4 regions of the Pyramidobacter porci genome follow, and region 2 is predicted to be linked to each of the others. Evidence: riboswitches for the same ligand, from Rfam matches in the RefSeq annotation. Region 2 holds a riboswitch; each other region holds the start of a gene.
What was found. Region 2 has a riboswitch for cobalamin ahead of FYJ74_RS10400 (ABC transporter substrate-binding protein). Riboswitches for the same ligand answer to the same signal wherever they lie in the genome.
Positions count from the first base shown of each region.

Region 1: linked by a shared signal. The riboswitch ahead of FYJ74_RS07195 (methylmalonyl-CoA mutase family protein) and the one ahead of FYJ74_RS10400 (ABC transporter substrate-binding protein) in region 2 are both predicted to bind cobalamin.
Region 3: linked by a shared signal. The riboswitch ahead of FYJ74_RS07220 (succinate CoA transferase) and the one ahead of FYJ74_RS10400 (ABC transporter substrate-binding protein) in region 2 are both predicted to bind cobalamin.
Region 4: linked by a shared signal. The riboswitch ahead of FYJ74_RS03070 (sirohydrochlorin cobaltochelatase) and the one ahead of FYJ74_RS10400 (ABC transporter substrate-binding protein) in region 2 are both predicted to bind cobalamin.

Region 1 is NZ_VUNH01000007.1:36,939-44,307, forward strand. It holds gene FYJ74_RS07180 (MATE family efflux transporter) at 20-1,354, shown strand; gene FYJ74_RS07185 (serine hydrolase domain-containing protein) at 1,351-2,751, opposite strand; gene FYJ74_RS07190 (hypothetical protein) at 2,948-3,397, opposite strand; cobalamin riboswitch at 3,610-3,771, shown strand; gene FYJ74_RS07195 (methylmalonyl-CoA mutase family protein) at 3,888-6,035, shown strand; gene scpA (methylmalonyl-CoA mutase) at 6,039-7,369, shown strand, end outside.
Region 2 is NZ_VUNH01000012.1:4,826-12,194, reverse strand. It holds gene FYJ74_RS10415 (hypothetical protein) at 1-213, shown strand, start outside; gene FYJ74_RS10410 (ABC transporter ATP-binding protein) at 512-1,306, opposite strand; gene FYJ74_RS10405 (FecCD family ABC transporter permease) at 1,303-2,358, opposite strand; gene FYJ74_RS10400 (ABC transporter substrate-binding protein) at 2,369-3,382, opposite strand; cobalamin riboswitch at 3,534-3,702, opposite strand; gene FYJ74_RS10395 (L,D-transpeptidase family protein) at 3,844-4,506, shown strand; gene FYJ74_RS10390 (putative NPN-dependent ornithine cyclodeaminase) at 4,620-5,723, opposite strand; gene FYJ74_RS10385 (ornithine cyclodeaminase family domain) at 5,720-6,886, opposite strand; gene FYJ74_RS10380 (helix-turn-helix transcriptional regulator) at 6,883-7,369, opposite strand, start outside.
Region 3 is NZ_VUNH01000007.1:46,987-54,355, forward strand. It holds gene FYJ74_RS07210 (O-antigen ligase family protein) at 1-777, opposite strand, end outside; gene FYJ74_RS07215 (SH3 domain-containing protein) at 789-2,237, opposite strand; cobalamin riboswitch at 2,476-2,667, shown strand; gene FYJ74_RS07220 (succinate CoA transferase) at 2,813-4,318, shown strand; gene FYJ74_RS07225 (hypothetical protein) at 4,311-4,610, shown strand; gene FYJ74_RS07230 (anaerobic ribonucleoside triphosphate reductase) at 4,826-7,210, shown strand; gene nrdG (anaerobic ribonucleoside-triphosphate reductase activating protein) at 7,207-7,369, shown strand, end outside.
Region 4 is NZ_VUNH01000002.1:267,725-275,093, reverse strand. It holds gene FYJ74_RS03100 (precorrin-8X methylmutase) at 1-244, opposite strand, end outside; gene FYJ74_RS03095 (hypothetical protein) at 276-1,175, opposite strand; gene FYJ74_RS03090 (precorrin-2 C(20)-methyltransferase) at 1,178-1,867, opposite strand; gene FYJ74_RS03085 (ABC transporter substrate-binding protein) at 1,872-2,726, opposite strand; gene FYJ74_RS03080 (ABC transporter ATP-binding protein) at 2,699-3,484, opposite strand; gene FYJ74_RS03075 (FecCD family ABC transporter permease) at 3,481-4,497, opposite strand; gene FYJ74_RS03070 (sirohydrochlorin cobaltochelatase) at 4,500-5,408, opposite strand; cobalamin riboswitch at 5,529-5,732, opposite strand; gene FYJ74_RS03065 (GNAT family N-acetyltransferase) at 5,939-6,349, shown strand; gene FYJ74_RS03060 (AMP-binding protein) at 6,501-7,369, shown strand, end outside.

The sequences.
Region 1 (7,369 bases), on a different contig from region 2:
ATTTTGCGGGAGGAAAAAAATGGATCTGGGCAAAGACAATATCGTCAGGCTGATATTTCATCATTCCGTGCCGGCGACGGTCGGCATGCTCGTCAATGCCGTCTATAACCTGGCGGACAGAATATCCATCAGCTACGCCGTCGGCCCGGAGGCCTTTTCGAGCATGAGCGTCGCCAGCGCGGTTTTTCTGGTTCTTCAGGCTTTCGGAATGTGGATCGGCATCGGCGCGGCTTCCTTGATTGCGATCAAAATGGGAGAGAGACGGCGGCAGCGGGTCGAAGAGCTGATTGGCGGCACATTGGTCACTCTGGCGGCGACTTCGGCCATCGTCTTCCTGGGCGTATCCGCATTTCTTGACGACGTGCTGTATTTTTTCGGCGCCAGCGGCAGCACCATTCCTTACGGCAGAGAGTATCTGACGGTGATCGCGCGCGGACTGCCGTTCATGATAACAGGCACGGGGCTGTATCACATAAACAGGGTGATCGGCTATCCGGCTGAGGCGATGCTGTTCACGGCCGTCAGCGCGCTGCTCAACGTTCTCCTCGATTTCGTCTTTCTCTTTCCTTTCGGCATGGGGATCGGCGGCGCGGCGCTGGCCACGGTGATCTCGCAGTTCGTCCTGCTGCTGTGTATGCTGCGGCTCTTGTCGAAAAAGGCAAGGGAATACGGCGTCAGTCTGAAAAATTTAAGGTTGCGGCGCCGCGACGCGCTGGACATTTACATGGCGGGGCTTTCCACGTTTTTCACCCAGGTCGTTTCTTCGCTGATCGCCGCGGCGGCGAACAATCAACTGCTGCGCTACGAAAACTACTTTGCCGTCGGCGCTTACGGCGCCATAAACATCACCTATTCCGTCGTTTTGATGCCGGTCTTCGGAATCGGACAGGGCAGCCAGCCGATCATCGGCTACAACTACGGCGCGAAGCTCTACGCGAGGGCAAGGGAAACGCTTTATAAATCCATGTTTCTCGCCTTCATCATCGGCATAGGCGGCTGGCTGCTCTTTCATCTTCGGGCCACGGAAGTGATGTCGGTCATCACCAACGGGGACGGACGTATCGTGCCTTACGCCGCGGACGGTCTGGAAAAATTGACGTTGCTGTTCCCTCTCGCCGCCGTCCAAGCCGTCGGACAAGTGTATTTTCAGTCGATCGGAAAGCCGAAGAAGACGCTGCTGCTCAGCGTGCTTCGCCAAACCGTCTTCTTGATCCCGATGCTTTACGTCCTGCCGAAGTTCTGGGGGACAGACGGCGTCTGGTACGCCATTCCCGTCGCGGAATTCCTTTCTTTGCTCTGTACGGGCTCCTTTATCGCTGTGGAAAACTATCGGATGAAGAAAAATTTGGGCTAGAGATCTGCTTCGCCGACTTTCGGCACGATGCGGTCGTTGAGGCGCGCGCCCCAGACCGAACCGTCGGTGTTGAAGAAGGGGCGCAGTTCCGACACGGCGAAGCCGCTGCGCAGCAGGGCCATATGGCCGCGCACCATGCGTACGCTCATCGGCTTGCCGTCGTTGAGGACGGAAAGGCCGCGGCCGTCCTTTTCGATGACGACTTCCGCGCCTTCGCCGGAACGGTAGCGTCCGCAGGCCGCTTCGATGACTTCCGGCTCCCAGGGGCAGTCGGTCCAGAGGTCTTCCGGCTGCGGCTCCCATCCGGCGGCGACGCGGAGCAGCGCGTCGGCGATCAGGGAGACGGGGACGTTCTGTGTGTTGCACAGCACGATTGCGCCGCGGTCGAGTTCCGGCGACCAGGCGATGTGCGAGGAAACGCCCGGCAGGCTGCCGCCGTGGCGGTACACTGTCAGGTCGCGCATGAAGCCGACGCTTAGCCCGTAGCCGTAGAACTGATGATGTTTTGCGGGCACGCGGGGGCGGACCATGTCACGGACGCTCCGTTCCGAGACGATCGCGCCGGCTTCGCCGCGGCCGCCGTTGAGGTACATGCGCAGATATTTTTTCAGGTCGGCCAGCGTGGATTTCATCGCGCCGCCGCCGTTGAGGACGAAGGCGCTGCGGTAAAAGTCGCGGTCGCCTTCGCTCACGCCGAGGTCGTCGCTGTACAGCAGCGACGTGTCGGCGTCTTCGGAGGGACGCAGAAATTCGCAGGTGCTCCGGCTCATGCCGAGCGGTCCGAGGATGCGGCGCTCCACGTAGCGGGCGTACGATCCTTCGCCGCCGCGGCGGCGGACGATGTCGCTGAGGATGCCGTAGCCGTCGTTGCAGTAGCTCATGTATTCGCCGGGGCGTCCCAGCCGCGGCGCCGGCGCGTCCAGACCGCGCGCGACCTGTTCGACCGCCGCCTGGGCGACGCGGTCGTCGTAAGCCGTTTCCCGCAAGCGGGGATCAATGCCCAGCTTCTTCAGAAGGTCGGGCAGCAGCGCGCGCGGCATGGGGAAATAGCCGCCGCTGTGGCTGAGGAAGTGCGCCGCGCTCACGGGAACCTGCCCGGCGTTTTTGAATTCCGGGCAGTACGCCGAAACCGGCGCCCGCAGATCGACGAGCCCTTGCTCCGCCAGCTGCATCAGCGCCAGCGCGGTGAAAGACTTGGTCACCGAGGCCAGGCCGAAGATCGTGTTCTCGCCGACGGGCAGGCGGCGCGCCGCGTCGCGGAAACCGAAAAATTTCTGATAGTCCGTACCGCGCCGATCGACGACGGCGACGGCAACGCCGCGGGCACGGTGAGCCGCCATGATTTGCTCCGCATAGTCGCAGAAAGCTGGTTCTTTTGTCCGAAAAAGATCTGTCATCGATGATTCTCCCCGAGAACGTAAATTTCGAAGTATAAGAACGGTCTTAATTATAAACGAAGCGGAACATGGCGGACGGACGATCCGCAAAGACCACCGCTTCGACCGCCCAGGGCAGCTCGCGCCCCGGATAAAAAACACGCTGCGGAAGGAGGCAAAGCGCCCCTTTCGCAGCGTATTTTTATCGCCGCACGGGTCAATGGCCGGCGGCGCTTTTCTCGCCGATGGAGGCGGCGATTTTGTTGGCTTCGGCGTCTTTGCCGAAGACATAGACCATGAGGATGCGCCCGCGGCTTTCCAGCACGCGGACGTTGACCGGTTCGCCGTTCTGGACGAAATCCAGGCGCAGCGAGCCTTTTTTGTCGCGGCGGATGTCGTTCTTTTTCACGCCCACCGCGTCGGCCAGATTTTCGGCCACGCTCTTGACGGTGCCGCTCTGGGTCGTGGCGGCCTGGTCGACGATGACGGCGGCGCTCTCGTTCTGGTTGTAGATCAGGATCTGTTCGCCCTGTCTGAAGGACCAGCCGTCGGGGATCTCGACCGACAGGTCGTAGAAATTGACGCTCACTGCCGGCAGAGGACGCGCGGCCGACAAAAAGAACAGCATCGTCATCAGGGCAACGCATGACGCAGATTTTTTTTTCATGAAGACGAACCTCCTTTGCCGCCGGAGGACTTACGAACGCCTCCGGAAGTTACGCCCTGATTCTAGCAGATGGAAAATGCCCGCACATGAGAGAAAACAACAATTCTTTGGACGGCTGGGGGCCGCCGCCGTTCGTCTTCTCTCCCGCGTCTTTTCGGCAGCGCGAAATACAACACTGAAACTTGAACCGACTTTTTCCTTCCGAACGTTTCTTTTTGCCCTCTTGAGGTGGATTCGAGAGAATTTTTATTGTAGAATGAGAAGCCATGATATGCAGTTTCAGCCCGGGGAATTTGGTGAAAGACCAAAGCGGCCCCGCCACTGTGAGCGCGTTGCGCGCGAGTCAGGATACCGGCCTGAAACGGGGGGAACAGAGAGCGAATCTTGCGCGGGCGGGATTTCGCCGCGCGAGCGCGTTCTCTTCGCTGAATTTTTTCCGCCGGCGGGGAAACGGGCAAATTTTTCAGCGTCAGGGAGGATTTGATTCACCATGGAAAAAGACCAGCAGAAATCCGCGCCGATCACTCCTGTCACCTTTGACGAGTTCAAAGTCCCCACGTACGAGGAGTGGAAGCAGGCCGCCGAAGTGGCCCTGAAGGGGGCGCCCTTCGACAAAAAAATGTTCACGCCGACGTTCGAGGGCATCACGCTTCAGCCCATTTACACGGCCGAGAACGTCGCGGAGCTGAAAGACTGCCATGCCTTTCCCGGAGCGCAGGACTTTTTGAGAGGCGTCAAGAGCGCGCCGCAACACGGCCATCTCTGGGAGATCGCCCAGGGCGTCGACGCGCGCTGCCCGCGCCGGGCCGGCGAACTGGCCGCCGAGGAACTGAAAAGGGGCGCCACGGCCATCCACCCGGTGCTCGATTACTCCAGCACGCACGGCATGGACGTCCCCGCCTGCGAGCGCCGCGGCGTCAGCATCTGCTCGCTGGAACATCTGGAAAAGTTTTTCGCCGCCGCCGATCCGGGCGCGCACGAGCTGCACGTCGCCGCCGGCGCGTCGGCCCTGCCGATGCTGGGCATGATCGCCGCATGGTGCGAAAAGCGCGGCGTCGCGCTTTCCAGCCTGAAAGGCTGCGTCGGCGCCGACCCCGTCGGCTCGCTGGCCCGCGACGGCTCGCTGAGCCGCTCGCTCGACAGTCTGTACGATGAAATGGCGCAGACGCTGCTCTGGGCCGAAAACCATCAGTGCGCTCTGCGCACGATCCTGATTCGCGGCAGCGTCTACGCCAACGCCGGCGCGTCCGCCGTCCAGGAGACGGCCTGCGCGCTCGCCGACGCCGTCGCCGTCGTCCGCGCCATGGCGGAGCGCGGCATCGCCCCCGACGTGACCGCCCGCCATCTTCGCTTCGAAGTCGGCCTCGGCGCCAACTTCTTCATGGAGATCGCCCGCCTGCGCGCCCTGCGCGTGCTCTGGGCGCACGTGGCGCGCGCCTTCGGCTGCGAGGGCGAGAGCGCAAAGGTCAACGTCATCGCCGAGACCTCTCCGTTCACCGTGACGGTCTACGATCCCTACGTCAACATCCTGCGCACGTCCACGCAGGCCTTTTCGGCCGCCGTGGCCGGCGTCGATTCCATGAACGTCAACTGTTTCGACTGGGCCGTCCGCCCCGCCACCGAACAGGCGCGCCGCATCGCCCGCAACCAGCAGATCATGATGCAGACCGAGTTCAACTTCGACGCCGCCGTCGATCCCGCCGGCGGTTCCTGGTACGTGGAGACGCTGACCCGCCAGGTCGAAGACCGCGTCTGGGAACTGTTCCAGAAGGTCGAAGCCGAAGGCGGTCTCGTCAAGGCGCTGCAGTCCGGCCTGATCCAGAACGAGATCGGCGCCGTGCTCGCCGACCGCTTCAAGAAGCTCGCCACCCGCGCCGAACGCGCCGTCGGCAACAACATGTACGCCAACATGGCGGAAACGCCGCTTGACGTGCCCGCAAGCGACCTGGCCGAGTTCAAGGCCGCCCGCGAGGCCAAAGTGGCCGAGATCAAAAAACGCCGCTGCCCCGACTGCCTCGCCAAAGCGCTGAAAGACGTGGCCGAAAGCGCCAAATGCGGCAAAGGCGGCCAGGTCGTCCATGCCGCCGAGGCGTTCGCGGCCGAGGCGCTGCTGTCCGATCTGTGGAAAACCCTCGACGCCGCCGGCGCCTGCGACCTCAAAGTCGCGCCGCTTCAGCCGCACCGCTGGACCGAACAGTACGAAGCGCTGAGAAAACGCACCGAAGACTACACCGCCCGGACCGGCGGCAATCTCAAAGTATTCCTCGCCAACATGGGCCCCATCCCTCAGCACAAGCCGCGCGCCGATTTCAGCACGGGCTTCTTCGAAGTGGCTCACTTCGAGGTACTGAAGAACGACGGTTTCGAGACTGTGGAGCTGGCCGCCGAAGCCGCCGCGAAAAGCGGCGCCGACGCCGCCGTGATCTGCTCCACCGACGACACCTATCCCGAGCTCGTGCCGCCGCTGGCCAAGCTGATCAAGGAGAAGCGCCCCGGCATGACCGTGTTCCTCGCCGGCGCGCCCGCGCCCGAGTTCAAACAGAGCTATCTCGACGCCGGCGTCGACGATTTCATCCACGTGAAAGCCAACTGCCTCCAGGTCCTCACCGCCATGCAGAAGAAAAAGGGGATGTGCTAGACCATGTATCAGAATCCTGATTTCACCAAGATCGCCTTCAAGGAAGAAAGCCGCGCCGAATCGCGTCAGGACTGGGAAGCGCGCGTCCTCAGGGAGACGGGCCGTTCCGTCTCCGAACTGTGCACGCGCACGATGGAGCAGATCGACGTCAAGCCGCTCTATACCGCCGACGACTACGCCGGCATGCATCACCTCGGCTTCATGGCCGGCATCCCGCCGTTCCTGCGCGGGCCGTATCCCACCATGTACGTCGCCCGTCCCTGGACGGTGCGCCAGTACGCCGGTTTTTCCACGGCCGAAGAGTCGAACGCGTTCTACCGCCGCAACCTCGCCGCCGGACAGAAGGGGCTTTCCATCGCTTTCGACCTGGCCACGCACCGCGGCTACGATTCCGACCATCCGCGCGTCGTCGGCGACGTCGGCAAAGCCGGCGTGGCCGTCGACTCGATCCTCGACATGGAGATTCTGTTCTCCGGCATCCCGCTGGGGCAGATGTCCGTCTCCATGACCATGAACGGCGCCGTGCTGCCCGTCATGGCCTTCTACATCGTCGCCGCGCAGGAACAGGGCGTCGACATGAAAGTCCTCAGCGGCACGATCCAGAACGACATCCTCAAGGAGTTCATGGTGCGCAACACCTACATCTATCCCCCCGCGGCCTCCATGCGCATCATCGGCGACATTTTCGCCTTCACCTCGCGCAACATGCCCAAGTTCAACTGCATCTCCATCTCCGGCTACCACATGCAGGAAGCCGGCGCCACCGCCGACATCGAACTGGGCTACACGCTGGCCGACGGCCTCGAGTACATCCGCACCGGACTGAAAGCCGGACTGAGCATCGACGATTTCGCGCCGCGACTGTCGTTTTTCTGGGCCATCGGCAAGAACTACTTCATGGAAGTGGCCAAGATGCGCGCCGCGCGCATGCTCTGGGGCAAGATCGTCAAGCAGTTCAACCCCAAGAACACCAAGTCCATGGCGCTGCGCACGCACTCGCAGACTTCGGGCTGGAGCCTGACCGCCCAAGACCCCTTCAACAACGTCACCCGCACCTGCGTCGAGGCCATGGCCGCCGCGCTCGGCCACACCCAGTCGCTGCACACCAACGCCCTCGACGAAGCCATCGCCCTGCCCACGGACTTCTCCGCCCGCATCGCGCGCAACACGCAGCTCTACATCCAGGACGAAACCAAAGTCTGCAAGGTCATCGACCCGTGGGGCGGCTCCTACTACGTGGAAGCCCTCACCGACGAGCTGATCCGCCGCGCCTGGGCGCATATCCAGGAAGTCGAAAGCCTCGGCGGCATGGCCAAGGCCATCGACACCGGCCT
Region 2 (7,369 bases):
GTCAAACGGAAGCTCATCAACGCCGAGCACAGAAGTGATCCCGACGAAGCCAATTGGGAGCTGGCGCAGTATCTGCCGCTCCACTACAACGAGATCGACCGCATGAAAACACGCGATCTGACGGCGCAGTGCCACATTTCCTTCTCCACGGTACGCGCTTCTGTCAAAGCCTGGGCTTCGACAATTTCTCCGACCTGCGCAAGGCCAGGATGAACAACCCGGAAAATCAATACGAAATAGCGCTGGACAATTTCGGCCGTGGACTCCATGAGCCGCGGCGGCTTTACGACGAGATCCTGAAGAACGTCCGAGCCGTCGGCCAAAAAATGAAGCAGCGCGGTGAGAGGACCGCGCGGAAAATGTTCCACGTGGAACATCGCGCCTGAAAAACGTCCGACGATTCAGGAGTCGTCGGACGTTGCGCTCTGATCGGATTTTTGTTTTTCTCCGTCTCTTCTGACGGTGTCGCCGGCGCCGTGAAGGACCGACCTCGCTTGGTAACGCGACGTTTTCATTCCGTGCTCTCGGCGCCGCTCAGCCGGCGCAGGAAGGCGATCTGCGGCCGGCCGGTCTCGGGGCGAGGCGTAACGCGCGTTTCCACATGGTAGAGCCGCGCGATGAGCTCCGGCGTGATCACGTCCTGCGGACGCCCCGCGGCAGCGACGCGTCCCTGACAAAGCACATAAAGCCGGTCGCAATATTGCGAGGCGAGATTGAGGTCGTGCATGACCACCAGCGAAGCTATTCCCATGCGGCGGATCAAGTCCATGATCTCGAGCTGATAGTAGATGTCGAGATGGTTGGTCGGTTCGTCGAGGACAAGGAAGTCGGTATCCTGCGCGATGGCGCGCGCGATCAGGGTGCGCTGCTTCTCGCCGCCGGAAAGACTGGAAAAAGCCTGATCGGCTTTCTGCGAAAGTCCCACGTAGTCCATGGCTTGCGCTGCAAGGCGACGGTCGTCGTCGCTGTCGCGCTCCATCGCTTTCTTGTAGGGATAGCGCCCCATCGCAACGATCTCGCGCACCGTGAAGTCGAACTGCGCCGGCATCTCCTGCGGCACGGCCGCGCAGCGGCGCGCCGCCTGCGAGGCGGGCATCTTCCACAGATCCTCGCCGTCGAGAAAGACGGCGCCGAAGTTGGGCCTGTTGACGCGATACACGCAGCGAAGAAAACTCGATTTGCCGCTGCCGTTGGGGCCGATGACGCCCACGAATTCCCCCGGGCTTACCGTCACGTCGACGCCGTCCACGATGCGGCGTCCCGCGGCCTGCCACTGCAGCTTGGCGACGCTCAGCTTTTCGCTCATTTGTGCCCTCCGCGGCTCAGCAGCCAGATGAAAAACGGCGCGCCAATAAAGCCCGTGACGATGCCGAGCGGCAGTTCCCGCGGGGCCATGACCGTGCGCGAGAACACGTCGGCCCAGATCAGAAAAACGGCTCCCAGCAGCGCGCCCAGCGGCAGCACGCGACGATGATCGGCCCCGACGGTCATGCGCATGATATGGGGCACGACCAAGCCGACGAAACCGATGGAGCCGCTGACGGCCACGAGCACGCCGGTGAGCACCGAAGTGACGACGAACAGAAAACGGCGGAACTTCTGCACATCAACGCCCAGAGCGGCGGCGCTCTCGTCGCCGAGCAGCAGCGCGTTGAGCGAACGGGATTGGAGCATGAGCACGACAAGGCAAAGACTGGTGACGGCAAAAGGAATGGGCAGCCGGTCCCACCGCGCGCCGCCGAGCCCGCCGAGCATCCAGAACATGGCGGTCTCCGCGCCGCTGCGCTGATTCAGGTAGACAAGGAAATTCGTCATGGCCATGAAAATATAGCTGACGGCCAATCCGGATAAAACCATGCGCATCGGAGTCAAGCCGCTGCCGCGGCTGGCGATCAGGAAGACGAGCGCGAAGGCCAGCAACGCGCCGAGAAAGGCCAGCAGAGACACCGTCGGCATGCCCGAAAAAGCCGCGCCGAGCAGCTTTCCCGCGAACAGAATCGCCAGCACGGCGCCGGCGCAGGCCCCCGAAGAAATGCCGAGCAAATAGGGGTCAGCCAGCGAATTGCGCACCAGCGACTGGATCGTCGCTCCGGCCATCACCAGCCCCGCGCCGACCAGCGAACCGAGCAGCACGCGCGGCAAGCGGAGCTGCCAGACGATGCCGACCTCGTTCTTCGGCCAGTCACGGGCGAATGTCTGCCAGTCGGGAAAGAGCTGATGCAGGATAATGCCCCAGACTCGGCCGAAAGGAATGGACACCGAGCCGATGGACACTCCCATCGTTATGGATACGAATAAAAGAATGCAGAGGATGAGGGCAAGCAGCCCCGTCCTCTGCCGAATCGAAGAAAAACGCATCGAAACCCTTTCAGAACAGCTCGGGATGGTAAAACTTCGCGAGAATCTCCAGCCCGTCCACGGCGCGAGGACCGGGATACGTGTTCTCGACGCGCGTCGAATAGATGCGGTTATTCTTTACGGCTCTGACGCCGGACAGTTCGGGCATGCTCCGCAGCGTTTCGGCGATCTTGTCGCAATCGATCGTGAATCCGTAGGCGAGAATGACGATCACGTCGGGGTTATGCCCGATCACCTCTTCCCAGCTCACCTTGATCCAGCTGTCGTCGACGCCGCCAAAAACGTTCCGTCCGCCCGCCAGAGCCGTCAGCGCGCTGGGCATGGCCTGCCCGCCCACCGTCTTGGCCGCTGTGCCGATAGCGACGTCGGTGTCGGTTACCACGCGGAGAATAAAGACGTTCACCGGTTCCCGGACCGCTGCCGTCTTGTCCGTCACCGCCGCCGCGCGGGCCTTCATGGAGCTGATCACTGCCGCGGCTTCGTCCTGCACGTTGAAGATCACGCCCAGATTGCGCACGTCGTTGTACGTGTCCTCGAGACTCACCGGCGGTTTTTTCATGACGCGGATCAGCGATTCGGTGATGGCATAGCTCTTGATGCCGTATTTGTCGAGTTCTTCCGGAGTGATCGCGCTGCCCGTCGTGTCGCCGGGGATGTCCAGTCCGTAGAAGTAGCCCGACAGGAACATGTCGGGATTGGCGCCGACCAGCTGTTCCAGCGTAATGTAATCGTCGGAGATCATTTTCAGCCTCGACAGACGCTCCACGTACTTGTCCGAGACCGTCATTCGCTTCGGATTGAAACCGGCATACCCGATCACGCGGCCTTCGAGCCCCAGCGCGAACATCAGTTCGATGATGTTGCTGTCGCCGTTGGTGACGACGCGTTCAGGCGCCTTCTCGAAGACGAGCCGGCGATTGCCGTTGTCGACGGTTACGGGATAAACGGTTTCCGCCGCGAAGGATGCCGCGGCCATGGCCAGTGAAGCGGCTGCCGCAAGAAAACTGCGAAGAATCTTTTTCATGCTGTGAACCTCCTGCGCAAAAAAACGTGACCCGGCCCCCGCCGGCTCGCCTCTATAGAAAACGCGGGCATAAAAAAAGACACGGTCCGCGGCCGTGCCTTTAGAGACAGTGATGTCTGCTGCACTGAAAAGATTTCGCCCGCGCAAAAGCCTTCCTTCGCGTCGCCCGGCGCGTATCCTGACTCCCCATCGTCCTCCGCGGCGCCCTTCCCAAAGGCCGAAAGCCCTCAGTGAGCGTGATACCGTTTCGTCAGGGGTTACAGTGGCGGGGCCGCGCAGGATTTTCACCTGCTTCCGACGCCCGGCGACGTTCCATTTTCACATATTTTAAGCGCCTCCAGGCGCCCTGTCAAATCCTGAGGCGGGACGAGACTGAAGCGGGACTCGCGCAGACAGCGCAACGTTTTTGTGCTATGCTTGGCTCGCCAAACAAGATCATTCCGAAGAGGAGGTTGCTCGTTATGAAACGTACTCTTGCAAAAATTTTCCCGGCGCTTTTCGCCGCCGCGGCGTTGGGTGCCCCCGCCATGGCCGCCGATCTGCGCGAATTGCTCGCGGCGACGCGAACGGCGCAGAAAACCGGCGAGATCATCCTCGTCGTCGACCGAGCGCTGACCCTGTGGAAGAAAAGCGACGCCAGCGCCTGGCAAAAAACGCTGGAAGCGCCGTGCGGCTGCGGCAGGCTGGGGCTGACGGAAAACAAGCGCGAAGGCGACAAAAAGACGCCCGTCGGCGCCTTCCCAATCCTGTACGCCTTCGGCAACAAGCCCAACCCCGGCACGGCCATGAAATGGCGCTCAGTGACGCCCAACTCCTACTGGGTCGACGACGTCAAGCGCCCCGACATCTACAACACCTGGGTGGAGAGCGCGGGCAAGATCGGCGGCGAGCGTCTGGCCGACTATTATCAGTACGATTACGCCATGGCCGTCGGCTACAACACCGACCCTGTCGTGCCCGGACAGGGCTCCGCCATCTTCGTCCACGTCAAATCGCGCAACCATTGGACCACCGCCGGCTGTATTTCGCTCGAACGCCGGGACATGATCGAGCTGCTGCGCCAGTGCCACGACGGCGCCTGGATCGTCATCGTCCCGAACGCGGAGCACCTCGTCCGTTTTTAGACGGAACCATACCAAATACAAAAGCCATTTCTTTCATCATTCGCCGCGGCGATAAAAACTGCCCCGCCTTTCTCGGCAAGCGAGAAAGGCGGGGCAGTTTTTATCGCCGCGAATCAATCCTGAGGCCTGTTCAACGCGCGGTCGAGGTTGCGCACGAAATCCTGCGTATTGGTAACCATGCTGACGGCCGTGACGGTGCCGCGGTCGGAGAGCTTGTTGACGGCGAATTCCTGAACGTCGACGGTGTACATGTAGACGGGGCGGACGACGCCGCCGAACTCGTTGTACGAGGGGGTCATGTTGCCGGTGGCGATGGTGTAGAGGATCGCCGACATCATGATCATGGTCGAGGTCTTGCGGGCGTGCGCGCGCATGGCGTTCTGGGCGGCGTAGACGTTGTTGTAGGCGCCGGGCAGGGCGAGGCGGTCACGGATGGTGCCGGCCATGACCAGGGCCGTGCCGCATTCGACGCAGGCTTTGACGAAGCCGTCTTTGACTTTGCCGGAGGCGGCGAGCGCTTCCAGCGAGCCGTAGGAGTTGGCCAGGTTGATGGTGTCGTAGAGGTTGTAGGTGGTGTTCTGCTCGTGTTCGAAGACTTTCTGTCCCCACGACGTGCCGAAGATTCCGCGTTCGAGGTCGAAGGCGGCGGTTTCGGAGCCGCAGAAGATCGCCTGCACATAGCCGTTGCGGATCAGGCGCTCGAGCGCCAGGCGCGAGTTCTGGTCGAGGGCCAGCGCCGTGCCGACGACGAGCGTCACGTAGCCGCGGTGTTCGCGCTCGTAGCGCAGCACTTCGTAGAGCGTGTCGTAGTCGAGCGAATAGGCGGTCTCGCGCGAGCGTCCTTCGCGGAAGGCGAAGGTGTCGGAGGTGCCCGCTTCGGCGAGGAAGCCCTGCGTCCACACGTAGATGCCTTCGCTGGCGTCTTCGGTGCGGCCGATCACGACTTTGTCGCCTTTTTTCAGGTTGCGGAACTCGACGATCTCGACGCGCTCCCGGCCGGGCGTGTCGCTGGCCACGCAGACGGTGTCCATGCGGCTCTGCGTCGCCAGCACCCATTTGTCGTTGATCTTGAAATACTCGGGGTAGACCGACAGGGCGTGGTAGCCTCGAGGACTGATCCCGTCGCGCTCGACGGTTTCGAAGCGGCAGTTGGGCGCGTTCTTCAGGAACTCCTGCTCGAAATCGGGGTGGCGGTACTTCGGCATCTGGAATTTCATTTGCTCGCCCCCTCGTGCCGTGCGTTTTTCACGGCGACAAATTCCTCGACGGGAACTTCCATCGCCTCCACCCGTTCTTTGGCCACGTCGCCGACGAGCGCGCGTTCGCAGTTGACGACGAAGTCCTGGACGTTGGTGTTCATCGGCACGACGGCGATGCGCTCGCGGGCCGCGACCACCTTGTTGGTGACGTTTTCGGTGATGTCGATGATGTACATATAGACCGGCGTGATGGCGCCGTCTTTTCGCACGCGGTAGCTCGACGCCATGTTGGCGACGGAAAGGCTGTGCAGCATCGTGGCGATGCCGATGATCAGCGTGGCCTTGTCGAGGTGCTTCTTCATCTCCGTCAGCGCCTTGTCGGTGTCGCCGATCACCTCGGGCAGCGGGCCGTCGTCGCGGATCGAGCCGGCCAGCACCAGCGGCACGTTCATCGAGACCAGCGTCTTGATGATGCCGTCCTTGACGTGACCGTCGTCGATGAATTTCTTCGTGGAGCCGGCGGCGCGCACCTCGTTGAGCAGGTCGAGGTGGTTGTAGTGCCCCATCGGCTGGTTTTCCTGCGTGTAGATGTTCTGTCCCAGCGCGGTGCCGAGGAAGCCGCCCTCGAGGTCGTGCGTGGCCATGGCGTTGCCGCCCATCATGCAGCTGATGTAGCCGTTCTCGGCCAGGTGGTTGAGGGCGACGCGCGTGTCGTAGTCGAAGACGACGCTCGGCCCCAATACCCAAACGATGTAGCCGCCGTTGTCGCGCTCGTATTCAAGCTGCGCGAACAGCTGCTCGTAATCGGTCGTGTAGGCGGTCTCCACGGCGCGGCCGGGCGCGGCGTAAACGCTTTCGGGGAAGCCTTCCTTGCACACGAGAACGCCCTCGGAGCCGTCGGTCGCGCGCCCTATAACGACCTGGTCGCCCGCTTCGAGGTCGCGGATTTCCGTGACGATGATTTTCCCCTCTTTGAGCACGGGCACGCAGTTCAGCGAATTATGCTCGGGAAGCTGCCACGTTCCGTTGCAGCGGTAGAAGGTCGGCAGATGGGTGGTCAGATAAAAACCGCGCGGCGCCACGCCCTTCTTTTCGACCTTCGCGCATTTCACTTCGCCTGCTTCCCGATATTTCGCGTCGGCAAAGTCGGGGCACGCAAAGACAGGCATTTCAAACTTCATGATTGCTCCTCTCTGGACAAACGAAACAGGCGGCCGATGTCCACCTTGTCTTTTTGTTCCGTCACTCGTTCTCGAAACTCGCTGGCCGTAATTTTGAGCCATTTCAGGAAGTTACGGTTGAAACTCCGCAGTGAATTGTAGCCGACCTGAAACGCGATGTCCGTCACCGACTGATCGGTGCGAAGCAGCAGGTTCGCCGCCTCGTGGATGCGCAGGTAATTCAGGAAATTCGTAAAGTTCATCTCGACAATGTAGCCCAGGGATTCGTTGACCATTTTGGGCGAGGTGCAAAACCGCTCCGCCACGTCCAGGATGGTGAGGTCGCCGGCGAAATTGCGGTAGACGTATTCGATGATCTTGCCGGCTTTCGGCGCAGGCAAAACCATGGAGACGCCGGGATTGTTCCGGTAGCAGCGGCGGAACTGCTGCGCTCCGATCCCCTGCTGGTCGGAAAAGACGCGCGACAGGTGCGATATGTCCGCG
Region 3 (7,369 bases), on a different contig from region 2:
AAATCTTTTCGTCCACGGAGGCAGCGAAGAACGCCTGATCCCAATCGCCGCGATGCAGGCGAAACCCGCCATCAGCGCCAACATCGCGTTGCGGGAGGCTCCCAGCGCCACCGCGGCCAAAAAGATCAGTTCGAGAACGGCGGCGGGAACATAGAAGCACCGTCGGGGACGGCTGGCGAGCAGGTAGGGAACCAACAGGCAGCAGGCCATGGCCAGAAACGCCGTGCAATACTGGTGCCACAGCAAAACCCTGAGTTCCAGGCGGCCGGTCGCGCTGTATGTCGCGCCGAAACGCAGCCTGCCATGCCAGAGCGAAAAGCAAGCGCCCCTGAAAACGCCGTAAAAGGCGATCAGAAGCATGAGAGCGAAGACGATCAGTCCCGCCAGCAGAACGGCGTCCAGTATTTTCCGCCGCCGGCCGTCCCCCGTCAGTTCGGCAAAAGGGAACGCGATCAGAGCGACGGACGTCAGATGCACGAGAGCCGCCTGGGCTTCTCCCGCGACGGTCAGAGATACCCCATGATAAAGACAGCACAGCGCGAACCAGAGGGGAAAGAGAGCGAAAGCGAAAACGCCCGATCCGCGCAAGTCCTTTTTTCCCAGAAAAACGGCCGCCGGAACAAAAAACTCGATCCATAACAGGCAATAACGGGAGAACAGATGGTAGGCATTGCCGTGAAAGCCCCGCATGACCGTCGCCCCCAGGGCGGCAAGCAGGGCGGCAACGAGAAAAGAGTCCGCCGCCGCGGCTCTCAAAGGGGTCAAAGGCCGCTCCATACCAACGCCTTCTAATCGAAGCGGATGAGGGTTGTCAGATGAGACAGCCATGATTCCCCATCCTTTCGGTACGTTTCCGTCAGACTGTTGACGACAACGGTATTGACGGAAAGCACGGTTATTCGGTCTTCGCTGAAAGAGGAGACTGCGCTTATGACGTAAGGTTTTTCTTTGACAGTTCCCAAATACAGCATGGCGTGGCCGGGAAAGAAGAGCAGGGAACCGGCGCGGGTCTTTTTCAGCATGTCGAGCTTGGCGCCGTCGGTCAGACCGGAAAGATCGACGGCTGCCGCTCCGCTCGCTTCGGCCTGCCGGGCGGAAGTTCGCGGCAGAACGACGCCGAAGCAGGAAAAGACGTCCCGCAGAACGCCGGAGCAGTCGTTGGCGTGCCCGTCTCCGCCCCAGCCATAACGGCGCCCCAGCAGTTTGAACATCTGCCGCAGCACGTTTGCCGCCGTGAATTCGAGCCGCCCCACGCAAACGTCCGCAGAAACGGGGACCAGGGCGTATTCGTCCCTGATCCATCCGTCGCCGCCGCGCAGAGGGATTTTGACCGCGTAACACCCGAATCCGATCCGGCTGCGAACGGATTCCGGAGCTTCGTCAGGGCTTACGAGCGGCAGCGCCGTCCCCATGGGGAATCTGGCGCCGCTGAGCTCTTCGCAGTAAGGATCGTCGTCCAGGCACAGTTCGCTTCCCGTCACGACGAGGCAATGCTCCGGTTCCATGCGCCGGAGCCATTCTTCGCGGCTTTTGCAGAGGGCGACGTGCCTCTTTTCGATCCAGCCGCCGTAACTGTCCGTAAAAACGTAATACCAGCCGCCGTCCGCGCTTTCGTGAACGACTGCCAGAGGTTGGCAGGGGCGGCAGTTGGAACGCACCATTTTGTCAAAGAGAAGATCGTCCTTTTCGCCGACGACGTCGCGCACGGGGTACGCCTGCAGCGTGGTCCAGAAGACCGCATAGCCGAAACGGACGGAAACGGTCTTCGGGATAGCGTTCAAATGAAGCCGCCGGTCCAGATCGGCCCAGTACTTCTCCGTCACCGGCGCACCGTTCAGATAAACGGTTTCCGACGGTTTAGGTTTATAAACGGCTCCGGCCATCTCTCTTACAAAAGCGCCGCTGATCGCGTCTCCGATGTCGGTCAGCGCCGTCGTGTTCCCTGATTCCGTCGTCAGAGCGTTTTTATTTGCCGCGTTGAATGCCCTTATTCTTTCCGGACTCATCAGCACGGAATCCAGCAGCTGGCTGTTGCCGACCCAGTAGCCGGGCAGAAACATTTCCGCGGCGACCCCGCCGGCGGTTTTCATATATTTCGCGTATGCCGGCGATGGCTCAGCCGCCTGGGGCGCATCGCAAAGCGCCGCTTTCCACGCCCCGCAGACGCCCAAAAGCAGCATGAGCGCCACGATCCCTGCCGGCGTCCGCGAATTCTTGTTCATGATCTTGATCTTCATTTTTCAGCTCCCATTTCACGTCGGAGATTGTGTCACGCAAGAGACGGAATGCTCGAACCATACCACATGGCGGCGCAATTGAAGGACGAGTGCCGCCTGAGTTTACGATAAATTATTATAAACGATTCTTTTGAGCTGCGCTTGCAGACCGATCACGACTGCAGCGGAAAGAGCCGTTTGTTTTTCTTGCCGACCGGTGGGGCGAAGAGAGATTTATGCTATAATCTGTGCCGGAACCCAATTGAATAATCAGCACGGTTCGAGACTTTTCCAGTTTCGATCAAAAAGGAATCGGGTGAGAATCCCGAGCGGTCCCGCCGCTGTAAAAGCCCCGCTTCTCCATGCGCCACTGTGAGCCCCGCGCTCATGGGAAGGCGGAGAAGGCTCCATGGGCTTGAGCCAGAAGACTTGCCGCGCTGAGCACAAAAAAGTTTTCGCGAGCGACGGAACGTGTGTGCTGCTTTCAGACCTTTCTTTCTGATTGAGGCCCCGGCAGCGGACGTTCTTTCGGCATGGGATGCCGGAAGAATTTTTTTTCACATGGGACGGCGCCGCGCCGAAAGGAAGGAAAAAACGTGTACAACCGCATCAGCAATCGCGAGACAGAGGCCAAGACCATGTCGGCGGCGCAGGCCGCCGATCTGATCAGGGACGGCATGACCGTCGGCACCAGCGGCTTCACCATGGCCGGATATCCCAAGGCCGTGCCCATGGCGCTGGCCCGCCGCGCCGAACGCGGCGAGAAGATCCGCATCAAACTGATCACCGGCGCGTCCGTCGGCGACGAACTCGACGGGCGTCTGGCGCGCGCCGGCGTGATCGAACGGCGTTATCCCTACCAGACCAACCAGAGCGTGCGCGACCTGGCCAACGACGACCGCCTCGCCTACGTGGACATGCACCTCAGCCAGGTGCCCTTCTGGATCAAAAACGGCTACTTCGGCAAGATCGACATCGCCATCATCGAAGCGATCGGCATCGACGACGAGGGCAACATCATTCCCAGCACGTCGGTGGGCTGTTCCAACGTGCTGGCTGAGTACGCCGAAAAAGTGATCGTCGAGGTCAACACGACCCAGCCCGTCAAGCTGGAGGGCATGCACGACGTGTACAGCCCCCGCCGCATGAAGGAGACCGAGCCGATCCCGATCGTGCGCCCCAACAACCGTGTCGGCATGCCCTACATCCGCTGCCGCCCCGACAAGATCGCCGCCGTGGTCGTCACCGACATCCCCGATTCGACGCGCCATCTGGCGCAGACCGATGCGAGGTCCCAGATCATGGCCGACTATCTGGTCGCTTTCCTCGAGAACGAAGTGGCCTGCGGGCGGCTGCCGCGCAAGCTGCCGCCGATCCAGTCGGGCGTCGGCAACATGGCCAACGCCGTGCTGGGCGGACTGCAGAAGTCCAAATTCCGCAATCTTTCCATCTATTCGGAGGTGCTACAGGACTCCGTGCTCGACCTGATCGAAACGGAGCGCGTCTCGTTCGCCTCGGGGACGGCCCTGACTATCTCGCCCGAACGCATCGACGCCTTTTACAAGAGTCTGGAGATGTACAAGTACAAGATCATCCTGCGCCCCGTGGAGATCAGCAACTCGCCGGAAGTGATCCGCCGCCTCGGCGTCATCGCCGTCAACACGGCGCTGGAAGTCGACCTCGAGGGCAACGTCAACTCCACACACATCGGCGGCTGCCAGATCGTCAACGGCCTCGGCGGCTCGGGAGACTTCGCGCGCAACGCCGCGCTCTCGGTGTTCACCACGCCGTCGACGGCGAAGGGCGGAACGATCTCCTGCATCGTCCCGCACGTGGCGCACGTCGACCACACGGAACACGACCCTCACGTGATCATCACCGAACAGGGCTGCGCCGACCTGCGCGGCCTCACGGCCTACGAGCGCGCCCGCGCGCTGATCGAAAACTGCGCGCATCCCAAGTACCGCCCGGCGCTGCGCGCCTTCGTGGAGCGCAGCGCCGCGCGCCCCGGCTTCCGTCACGGCTTCGCGCCGGAGGATCCGCAGCGCTGGATGCAGGATTATCGCCCCGAAGAAAACGAATCAGAGAAAAGGAATGACTGAAATCATGTTTTTGAAATCGCTTCTCGAGATCACCATGCTGATCTGCTTCGGCGCCGCCTGGCCCATCTCCATCTACAAATCGTGGACCTCGCGCAGCAGCAGGGGCAAGAGCGCGCTTTTTCTCGTCGTCATCATCGTCGGTTATCTGGCGGGAATCGGCAAATGCCTGCTGGACTCCACGCACTGGAGCGTGGTCGCGCTCTACGTCGTGAACGTGACGATGGTTTCGATCGACATGCTGCTCTACTTTCGCAACGAGGCGCTGGAGAAAAAGACGGCGGAGAGTTGTTAGCCGCCTGTTTCGCACGCCGGGGCCTGCCATTTATAGCCATATCTAGCGTCTAAATGTCAAAATTAACAATGTATATAGTGTTTTCGTCTTTACGAGATCGTTTTTATGGTGTATGATGGCAGCGAAAAATCCCGGGCAAGCGGTCCGCTTCGTCCCGTTTTTCGCGCGCCCGCTGCGGGCGCCGCATTTCGCTCTTGGAAAGAGAGGCCTTTCAAGTGATCGAGACCATCAAGAAGAGGGACGGCCGTCTGGCGCCCTTCAACGAAGACCGCATCACCCGCGCCATTTTCCTCGCCGCGTCCGCCGTGGCAGAGAAGGAAGGCACGTCCGCCGACTACCGCATCGCCGAGGGGCTGACGTCGCAGGTCGTGCGCCGTCTCAACGAAAAGTACGCTTCCGGTTCGCCCAGCGTCGAGGACGTGCAGGACATGGTGGTGAAGGTGCTGATCGAGAACGGCCACGCCCGCACCAGCGAAGCCTACATCACCTACCGCAACGAGCGCACGCGCGTGCGCGACTCCCACACCCGCCTGATGAAGGCCATCGAGGAAATCACCTTCGCCGACGCCAAGACCGCCGACGTGAAGCGCGAAAACGCCAACATCAACGGCAACACGGCCATGGGCACGATGCTGGAATACGGCAGCGCCGTGTCGCGCGAGTTCTGCAAGACGCACGTGATCCACCCCGCTCACGCCAGGGCGCACGACGAAGGCGACATCCACATCCACGACATGGACTTCCTCAACATGGGCACGCTGACCTGCTGCCAGATCGACATCCGCAAGCTGTTCAAGGGCGGCTTCTCGACAGGGCACGGTTTCCTGCGCGAACCGCAGGACGTGATGAGTTACGCGGCGCTGGCGGCCATCGCCATCCAGAGCAACCAAAACGACCAGCACGGCGGCCAGAGCATCCCGTACTTCGATTACGGCATCGCCGACGGCGTGCGCAAGACGTTCCGCAAGCTGTACGTGAGCAATCTCGCCAAGGCGCTGGAACTGCTTCGCGACCTCGACGCGAAAGCCTCCGTCAAAGAGGCGGAAGCCCGCGCCGAAGCCGAAACGGGGCGCGCCATCGGCCTGACGGACGACGCCGCGCGTGACGAGGCCGAGCGGAATTTCCTCGCCGCGTCGCTGAAAGTCGACGGCGCGGAGCTGGGCAAACTTCAGACGTTCGCCCGCAAGGAGGCCCTCGCCGAAACGGACCACCGTACCTACCAGGCCATGGAAGCCTTCATCCACAACCTTAACACCATGCATTCGCGCGCCGGCGCGCAGGTGCCCTTCTCGAGCATCAACTTCGGCACCGACACGTCTCCCGAAGGGCGCATGGTCACGCGCAACCTGCTGCTGGCGACCGAAAAGGGGCTGGGCAACGGCGAGACGCCGATCTTCCCCATCCTCATCTTCAAAATCAAAGAGGGCGTCAACTACAACCCGGGCGATCCCAACTACGACCTGCTGCAGCTCTCATGCCGCGTCACTTCCAAGCGGCTTTTCCCCAATTTCAGCTTCCTCGACGCCCCCTTTAACGCCGAATACTACAAACCCGGCGACCCCGACACGGAGGCCACCTACATGGGCTGCCGCACGCGCGTGGTCGGCAACCGCTGCGGCGAATCGACGGTGAGCGGCCGCGGCAACCTCTCCTTCACCACCATCAATCTGCCCCGCCTGGGTATCGTCCACGGCCGGGCGCTGGGCGGCACGACCGATCTCGACGCCTTCTTCGAAGACCTCGACGGCAAGATCGACCTGGTCGTCGACCAGCTGCTGGAGCGCTTGGAAATCCAGGGGCGCCGCCGCGTCAAGAACTTCCCGTTTCTGATGGGACAGGGCGTGTGGAAAGGCTCCGACGGCATGAACGACGAGGACGAACTGCGCGAGGTGATCCGCCAGGGCACACTGACTGTCGGTTTCATCGGCCTGGCTGAGTGCCTGGTGGCCCTGACGGGCAAGCATCACGGCGAGAGCTCCGAGTCTCAGGAACTGGGGCTGAAGATCATCCGCCACATGAGAGAGCGCATGGATCAGGCTTCGGAACAGTACGACCTGAACTTCTCCCTCATCGCCACGCCCGCGGAAGGGCTGTCGGGGCGCTTCACCCGCCTCGACGCGAAAAAGTTCGGCGCGATCCCCGGCGTCACCGACCGCGAATACTACACCAACTCCTTCCACGTTCCCGTGTATTACAAGATCGGCGTCTTCGACAAGATCGCCCGCGAAGCGCCCTATCACGCGCTGACCAACGGCGGGCACATCAGCTACGTCGAGCTGGACGGGCTGGGAGCCAACAATCCCGAAGCCTTCGAAAGCATCGTTCGCGCCATGAAGGAAGCGGGAATCGGCTACGGCAGCATCAACCATCCCGTCGACCGCGACCCCGTCTGCGGCTACACGGGCATCATCCCCGGCGACGTGTGCCCCCACTGCGGGCGCCGCGAGCACGACGGCCCCGTGGGGTTCGAGCGCATCCGCCGCATCACCGGCTACCTCGTCGGCACGCTGGACCGCTTCAACGACGCCAAACGCGCCGAGGTCCGCGACCGCGTCAAGCACAATCAGTGCGGCACGGAGGAAGAGGCGAGCGTCAAATGAAGATCCGCCTCGCCAGTCCGATGACCCGCGACAGCATCGTCGACGGGCCGGGACTGCGGGCGGTGATCTGGGCGCAGGGATGCTTCCACAACTGCCCGGGCTGCCACAATCCCTGCACGCACAACCCGTTCGGCGGTTTCGAAATGGACGTAGACGACC
Region 4 (7,369 bases), on a different contig from region 2:
CTTTTTTGTTGACGCCGGCGGCGGCCATCATCGTGTCGGTGACAATGGTCGTCCCGGCGCGGAGCGCTTCGCGGGCGCGCCCGACCACGCCCGGCGTGAAGCGCAGGTTCTTCTGGAACTCGAAATCGGCGGTCGTATGGATGACGCGCATGACCACGGGCAAGTTCTCCCCGGGCCCCCGCCACGGGTCCATTTCCGCGGCAATCGTTTTCATGCTCGCCTGTTCTATCTCTTCCGGTCTCACAGCATTCACCTCTTCAAGGCAAATTTTCGGCTTAAAAGCACAGCGGCAGCGCTGCCAGAGCCAACGTCAGCAGGCCGAGCGCGGCTGACGCGGCGATGTTCCACAACAGCATGGACTGAGCGACGGCGCGCGGGAAAAAGCCGAAATAATAGCCGGCGTTGGTGCGCACGAGCCGCGTGATCAGGCTCAGGCTGTTGCCGAAAAGCAGCGCAAAGACGGCCTGCGCGGTCGAAAGTTCGCCCGCGGCCAGACTGCCTCCGGCCAGCGCCAGCGCCGCGGAGACGTGGGCGAAAGATGTCGCCGCCACCGCCATGGCGGGCAAAGGGAAAAAGACGCTGCCGCGCAGCCAAAGCTGTAAATATTTTTCCGCCCACGGCACGGCGAACACGGCGAGCGCGTAAAAGAACCAGGCCAGCGGCAAGGTCCTCAATAACTTGAAACCAAAGTTCCGCGCCGATTCGCCGCGCCCCGCCGCCGCGGATCCTTCCTGCGGCCGGTCGTCGTGCTCGCCGCGATTGAGAATGAAAAGCTCGAGCGCGAATTTCGCCGCCGAGCGGAACAGCAGCGTCAAGGCGAAAAAAGCGCCCGCCCGCCCGGCCAGGCTGCACGACAAGATCATCGTCGCGACCCAGCGGCGCGCGTAGGCCGGAAAGGCCAGCAGCAACGTGCCCCATTTGGCCGTGCGCGGCGAAATGCGCCCGCTGTCCAGCGCCGAAGCCACCACGGCGGCGCCGGCTTTCGACGAACCGACGCTGACGGTCAGCGCCGCGCCGAGCGTAGCGCCGATACCCCATCGTTTCAGCCGGGGCAGGGCGCGTCGCAGCGCTTTGTCGGCCAGTCCCGTGCGGATGATCAGCGCGCCGATCAGAAAGCCGGCGAAAATGTCCGCCGTCAGCCGCAGTTCGCCGCGGAGCAGTTGCGTCCAGTCCATAGTCAGCGCCAGAGCAGCAGGACCGAAAAATATTCCGCGGCCGGCTCCAGCGCCGCGCCGCCCGCGAAAATCTTCTGATCGGGCAGGCCGGCGCGGTCGATGCGCAACATCTTCTTCCACGGGCCGGCTTCTTCCACTGCGGCGCGGAGCTGCCCGCGCAGCGCGCAGGGCTTGTAGACCGCGGCGGCGTCGGCCGCTTTCAACGCGGCGACGATCCGTTCGCGGGGCGCCGTGGCGGGAACGACGGCGAGGATCTCGCTCCCCATGGCGAGGAACGAGCCGGACTTCGCCGCGGCCAGACAGTGCGCCGAGATGCCGGGCGACAGTTCGAGTTCCAGCGCGGGGACGAGCTGCTTCCACAGCTCGTAAAGGTAGAACCCCGTGGCGTAGAGCGTGGAGTCGCCGATCACGGGCAGCACGACGGTTTCGGCGTTCTGCCATTTGGGGCGCAGTTCTTCCAGCTGCGCTTTCAGCGAGGCGTCGCGGGACGCCGCGTCGCCGGTCATCGGAAACAGCACCGGCGTCGTTTTCAGATCGGGCAGATGCGGGCGCACGGCCAGTTCGGCCACGCTGGACCGCTCCGCGTGGGAATGGGGGCTGAGGACCAGATCGGCCCGCTCGATCAGTTTCAGCGCGCCGACGGTGACAAGCCCAGGATCGCCGGGGCCGACGCCGGCAACGATAAATTTCATGGGATCACTCTCCGTAGAAAATTCGTATCAGTTCCGCGCCGCCCGCCGTGAGCCCGAGCAGCGAGGGGCGGCTCAGCCAGTATTCTGGGATCTGCGCGACGGTGACGGCGGCGAGCGCCTTCGCCCATGGTCGAGCTTTCACTTCGTCAAGCGAAGCGCGGTTCATCGGCCCGTGCTGGACGAGATAAACGTCCAGCCCTTCAGCGAGCAGCTTCATGACGCGTTCCAGCCCCCAGGGGGCGACGGCGCTGCCGCGGCGGATCGGTTCGGCGCCAGCGGCGGCGTTCGCGCCTCCGGCCAGTTCGATCAGGTGCGCCGCCCATGAATCGGGGGAACAGGTGTGCAGTTCCTTGGCCGTAGCTTCGACGAAGACCGAAGGCGCGGGGCGGCCGCCGCGGCGCGCCGCCGCTGTTTGTCGGATTTCATCGCACGTCTGTGCCAACTGCGCTTCCGCCGTCTGCGGAGCGACGCCGATCAGCGGCGCCAGTTCGCGCAGATACGCGACAAAACCGCTCCACGAAGGCGGATCGATGAGCATCATGGGAACGCCGGCGCGTTCGAGCACGCCGCGCAGCTCGGGATTCTGCTTTTCCACCAGCGTGCGCGTCAGCACGAGATCCGGTTTGAGCGCCAGCAGCGCCTCGGCGCCGACGTTGGGGGCGAATCGCGGCAGTTCGGGCAGCCGCGAAGGATCGTCGTTTTTCGACAGCCCTACGAGACGGGACTGTCCGCCCAGCGCCACGATGTTGTCGGTATGTCCCGGATAGAGCGAAACGATTCGCTCGTAAGCCGCCGTCGGCGCGGCCAGAACGAACGCCACCAGGAAAATGGTCAGCGCTTTTTTGAAGATGGATGCCATGCTTTATCACCTTCGGGCGAAATGTAGGGGACGAACGGCGTGTCGTAAAGTTTTTCCAGCACGCCGCCGTCGATGCGATCCGCGCGCCCGGCGGCGATCAATTCGCCGCCGCGCAGGGCGAGGTAGCGGTCGGCGCAGGACAGCGCGGCGTTGATGTCGTGAGCGACGACGACCACGGTCTTTCCCCGCTTTGCGAGCTCGCGCATCAGGCGGAACGCGTGCAGTGCCTGGCGGGGATCCATGGCCGAAGTCGGTTCGTCGAGCAAAAAGACGGAAGGATCCTGGGCCAGCACCATGGCGAGAAACACGCGCTGCCGCTCGCCGCCGGAAAGCTCGGTGACGGGGCGGAAGAGCAGCGGCGCGATGTCCAGACGCTCGGCCGCCGCCTGGATGGCGCGGTCGTCCGCGGGCAAGCGCCGCGCCAGCAGGCTCTGGTACGGCAGACGGCCGAAGCCGATCACGTCGTAGACGCTGAAAGCCGCTTTCAAGACCGTCTGCTGAGCGACGACGCCGAGCAGGCGTCCCAGCTCTCGGCGAGGACAGCGTCGGATCTCGCGTCCCTCCAGCGCGAGGCTGCCCCGATAGGGCAAAAAACCGCCCAGCGTTTTGAGCAGCGTACTTTTGCCGCTGCCGTTGGGTCCGATCAGAGCCGTCACGAGCCCCGGTTCGATCGAACCGGAAACGCCTCCGAGGACGTCGCGGTCCCCGTAGCCGACGCTGAGCCCGCGGAAACGATACGAAAGAGGCGGCGCGGTCATTTTCTCTTCACCAGGATCCAGCAGAAAAAAGGACCGCCGATCAACGCCGTCAGCACGCCGACGGGCAGTTCTCCCATGCGCTGCGCCGCTCCGTCGGCGAGCGCCAGCATCAGCCCGCCGGTCAAAAAACTGAAAATCAGCAACGGCCGGTGCGAAGGCCCGATCAAAACGCGCAGGATGTGCGGAGCCACAAGCCCCACGAAACCGATGATGCCGAAGCTGCTGACGGTCACGGCCGTTCCCAGCGACGAAGCGCAGAGCAGCCGGCGGCGCAATTTTCTTTCGTCGATGCCGAGCATTTCCCCCTGCCCTTCTCCGAGCGAAACGGCATCGAGCCGGCGTCCGCAGAGCCACGCCGGAACCAGCGTGATCGCCGCGCCCAGCCAAACCAGCCGCGCCGCCGCGGGCGAAGCGCCGGAGAAGCTGCCCATCAGCCAGAGCACGATCGCGCCCAGCTTGTCGTCGGCGACGGCTTTGAGGAACGTCACGCCCGCCGAGAGCACGGCGTTGGCGACAATCCCCGCCAGCACCAGATAGGCGCCGCTGCCGCCGCTCTTGCGCGCGATCAGATTGACCAGCGCCAGCGAGCCGAGCGCGCCGGCAAAAGCCATCGGCGTTACCGCCAGATGATTGAAGAAAAATCCCAGCGCACCGCCGAACGCCGCGCCCGAAGCGATGCCCAGCGTGTAGGGTTCCGCCAGCGGATTGGCCAGCAGTCCCTGAAGGACTGCGCCCGAGACGGCGAGCAGCCCGCCGGCGCCCATCGCCGCGAAAAATCTCGGCAGACGGACGGCGCGGATCACCAGCGCTTCGGCAGTCTCGCTCTCGGCCGCCGGAAGAAACGGCGAGAGCAGTTCAAAGACGCGGGAGAGTGGAATGTTCCACTCTCCCTGCGTGATCCGCCACAGCGCCGTCAGAAAGAGCAGAACGCCGAGCGCCGCCCCGAGGCGGAAGTATCGCGCGCGAAGCTGCGAACGCCAGCGTTCGAGATTTCCGACAGGCGACGGCGGCATTTTTACTTCATCATTTCCTTCAGGTGTTCGACGAAAGCCGCCGTGACGCCCTTGTCCTCGCCGAGACCTTTGATGTAGGTCTCGACGGCGAAGCCTTCCTTCTTGAGGATGCTGTACCAGGATTCGGGATCGTCCTTGTCGGCCATGTCGTTGTTGGCGTGGTCGCCGGCCACGATCATCAGCGGCGAGACGAGCGTTTTCTTGTAGCCGGCCTTCTTCAGCGCAGCGACGACATCTTCGATCAGCGGCGTGTTCTCGACGGTGCCGATGAAGAAGCGGCCGTCGGCGATCTTATCCAGAGCGACCTGAAGCTGGCTGTACATGGCGTTGGCGATGTGGTGGGGCGTGCCGTGCCCCATCAGCACCACGGCGGTATCCTTGCCGGCGAGCTTTTCGAATCTCTTCACGAGGATCTCGGCCATTTCGTCGCAGCCTTCGACGCTGGACAGGAAGGTCTTGCCGAGACGCAGATCCTTGATGCCGTACTTGCCCTTCAGTTCGCCCCAGGCCTCAACCACGTTCTTGATCTCGTCGTATTCGGCGCCGGGAATGATGTGCGTCGGCATCACGCCGACCGTGGAGAATCCTTCGTCGTTCAGCTGCGCCAGAGCCATCACGGGCGTGGGCGGAACGTTTTTCTTGCCCTCGCGGGTCAGCTTGCGGCGGATGATGTTGGAGGTGAACGCCAAGCGCACTTCGGCGCCTGGGAACGCTTTTTTGGCGGCGGCCACCAGATTGTCGATGGCCTTGCGGGCGCTGGGCATGGAGGTACCGAAAGAGGTGATCAGGATGGCCTGCTTCTCTTCCTTCTTGGCTTCCTTGGCGCAGGCGGTCCCGGAGAAAGCGACGGCTGCGAGAGTGACGGCGAGAATCATGGATTTGAAGGACATGTTCATCAGACGACCTTTCATAAAAATTTTTTCCGAAGCTCAGGCCTCGGGAGACAAAAAAAGACACGACCCTGCGTCGTGTCATTCCGCCGCGGCTGTCACTGGTCAGCCGCCCAGGAGTTCGCCCACGCAAACATTCCCCCTTTGCAAGCTCCCTCAAAGAATATTCTGGCTTCTCTTCATCCTCATCCGAGTCTTCCCAATAACGCGATCAGTGACGTGCTTCGGATTTGTCCGAGTTACAGCGGCGGGGCCGCGCCGGATTTTCACCGGCTTCCTCTTTCAAGGGAGTTTCATGTTCGATTGCCGTCATTATAACACGGAGTCGCGGGCGCTTCAATGAAACATAAAGAAGATGAAAACGTTTCTTGCGCGGCGGAAAAATGTCGAAGCCCCGGCTCTACGCCGAAGAAACGTGCCGTCGGATTTTTGGGGGCGAACGCGGCGGCAAATTCCTGCAATCGGCGCTTGCCAATTTGGCGGCGAAAAATTACCATATGCTTGGTGATTGAAGAAAATGTCGCGTTACATTTTTCATGGAGGTGCTTCTTTTGGAAAATTCACTGCGCCTTGAAGTGATTACATCGGTCCGCCCCGAAGCGGTTGTCGATCTTTACATGGATGCCGGCTGGTGGGAAGAGGGCTGGAGCGAAGACGTCATCCCCGCGATGGTGGCCAATTCCTTCCGGTTCGTGGCCCTGTTCGACGGCAGCGAGCTGGTCGGCATGGGGCGCGCCCTTTCCGACGGCGTCAGCGACGCTTACATCCAGGACATCGTGGTGCGGACCGATTACCGCGGTCAGGGCTGGGGAAAGAAGATCGTTTCCCGCCTTGTGAAGGAACTCCGCGCCGTCGGGATCGATTGGATCGGTCTGGTCGGCGCCCCGGGCACCAAAGCCTTTTACGAGAAACTCGGCTTCAGCGAGATGCCCCAGTTCGTGCCCATGAAGTATCAGTGCTGAGTCGGACTGAAGACATAAAAATCATCGGTTTGCCTTGAAAAGGAGAATCGTGTAGAATTTCTGAAAATGCGCCTTTGACGGGGCGCGCCAAGCTGAGAAATAAGCCGGCCGGCGCGGAGACTTTGCCGCCGCTTTATCGAGGAGGAAACAAATGGAACGTCTTGAAGATCTCCTGCGGGAGAGTTTGAGAAAACGCGCCGCCGCGGATGCATTTTGGTGGAACGGAGACTGGCTGAAGGGGCAGGCGCTGCTGGACGCCGTCGCCGCGGAACGCGAAGCGCTGACGGCGGCCGGCTTCAAAGAGGGGCAGCGCCTCATGACGCTGCTGCCCAACTGCCCGGCACTGCTGACGTTGGTTCTTGCCGTCTGGAGTCTGAAAGGCACGCTGGTCCCGTTGAACATGCGCGCCGGCACCGACAATCTGCTGCCCACCATCGACCTCGTGCAGCCTTTTGCCATAGTGGTCTCCCGCGGTGACGCCAAGGCCGCGGCGGGCGTGCTGCGCTATCCCGTCGTGGAGATCGAACCGACGACCGGCACGCTCGAAAAATTCCGCGGCGTGGAGCGCAAAACGACGACGCCCGACTGGGCCGTGTTCTTCACGACATCGGGAACGACCGGCCTGCCCAAAGCCGTGCCGCTGAGCCACGAAAATTTTATCGACAACGTACGTTCGATCTGCAAACATTTTCCGATTTATCCGCACGACACGATCATCTGGGCGCTGCCGAACTTCCACTCTTTCGGCCTGACGCTCTCCATGCTGCTGCCCCAATATGCCGGCGCGAAAGTCGCCGCCGTGCCCGCGTTCATGCCGCCGCTGAAGACGCTCGAAGCGATCCGGGATGCCGGGTGCACGGTGCTGTTCCTCGTGCCCGCCATGCTCGAGTTTCTGAAGCGCTCGGGCGCGCACAATCCCATCGAAATCAACACGGTTCGCGCCGTCATCACCGGCGGCGACCGTCTCAACCTGTCGCTCGACCAAGCCAGCATGGAACTGTTCGGCCATCCCATTCTCGA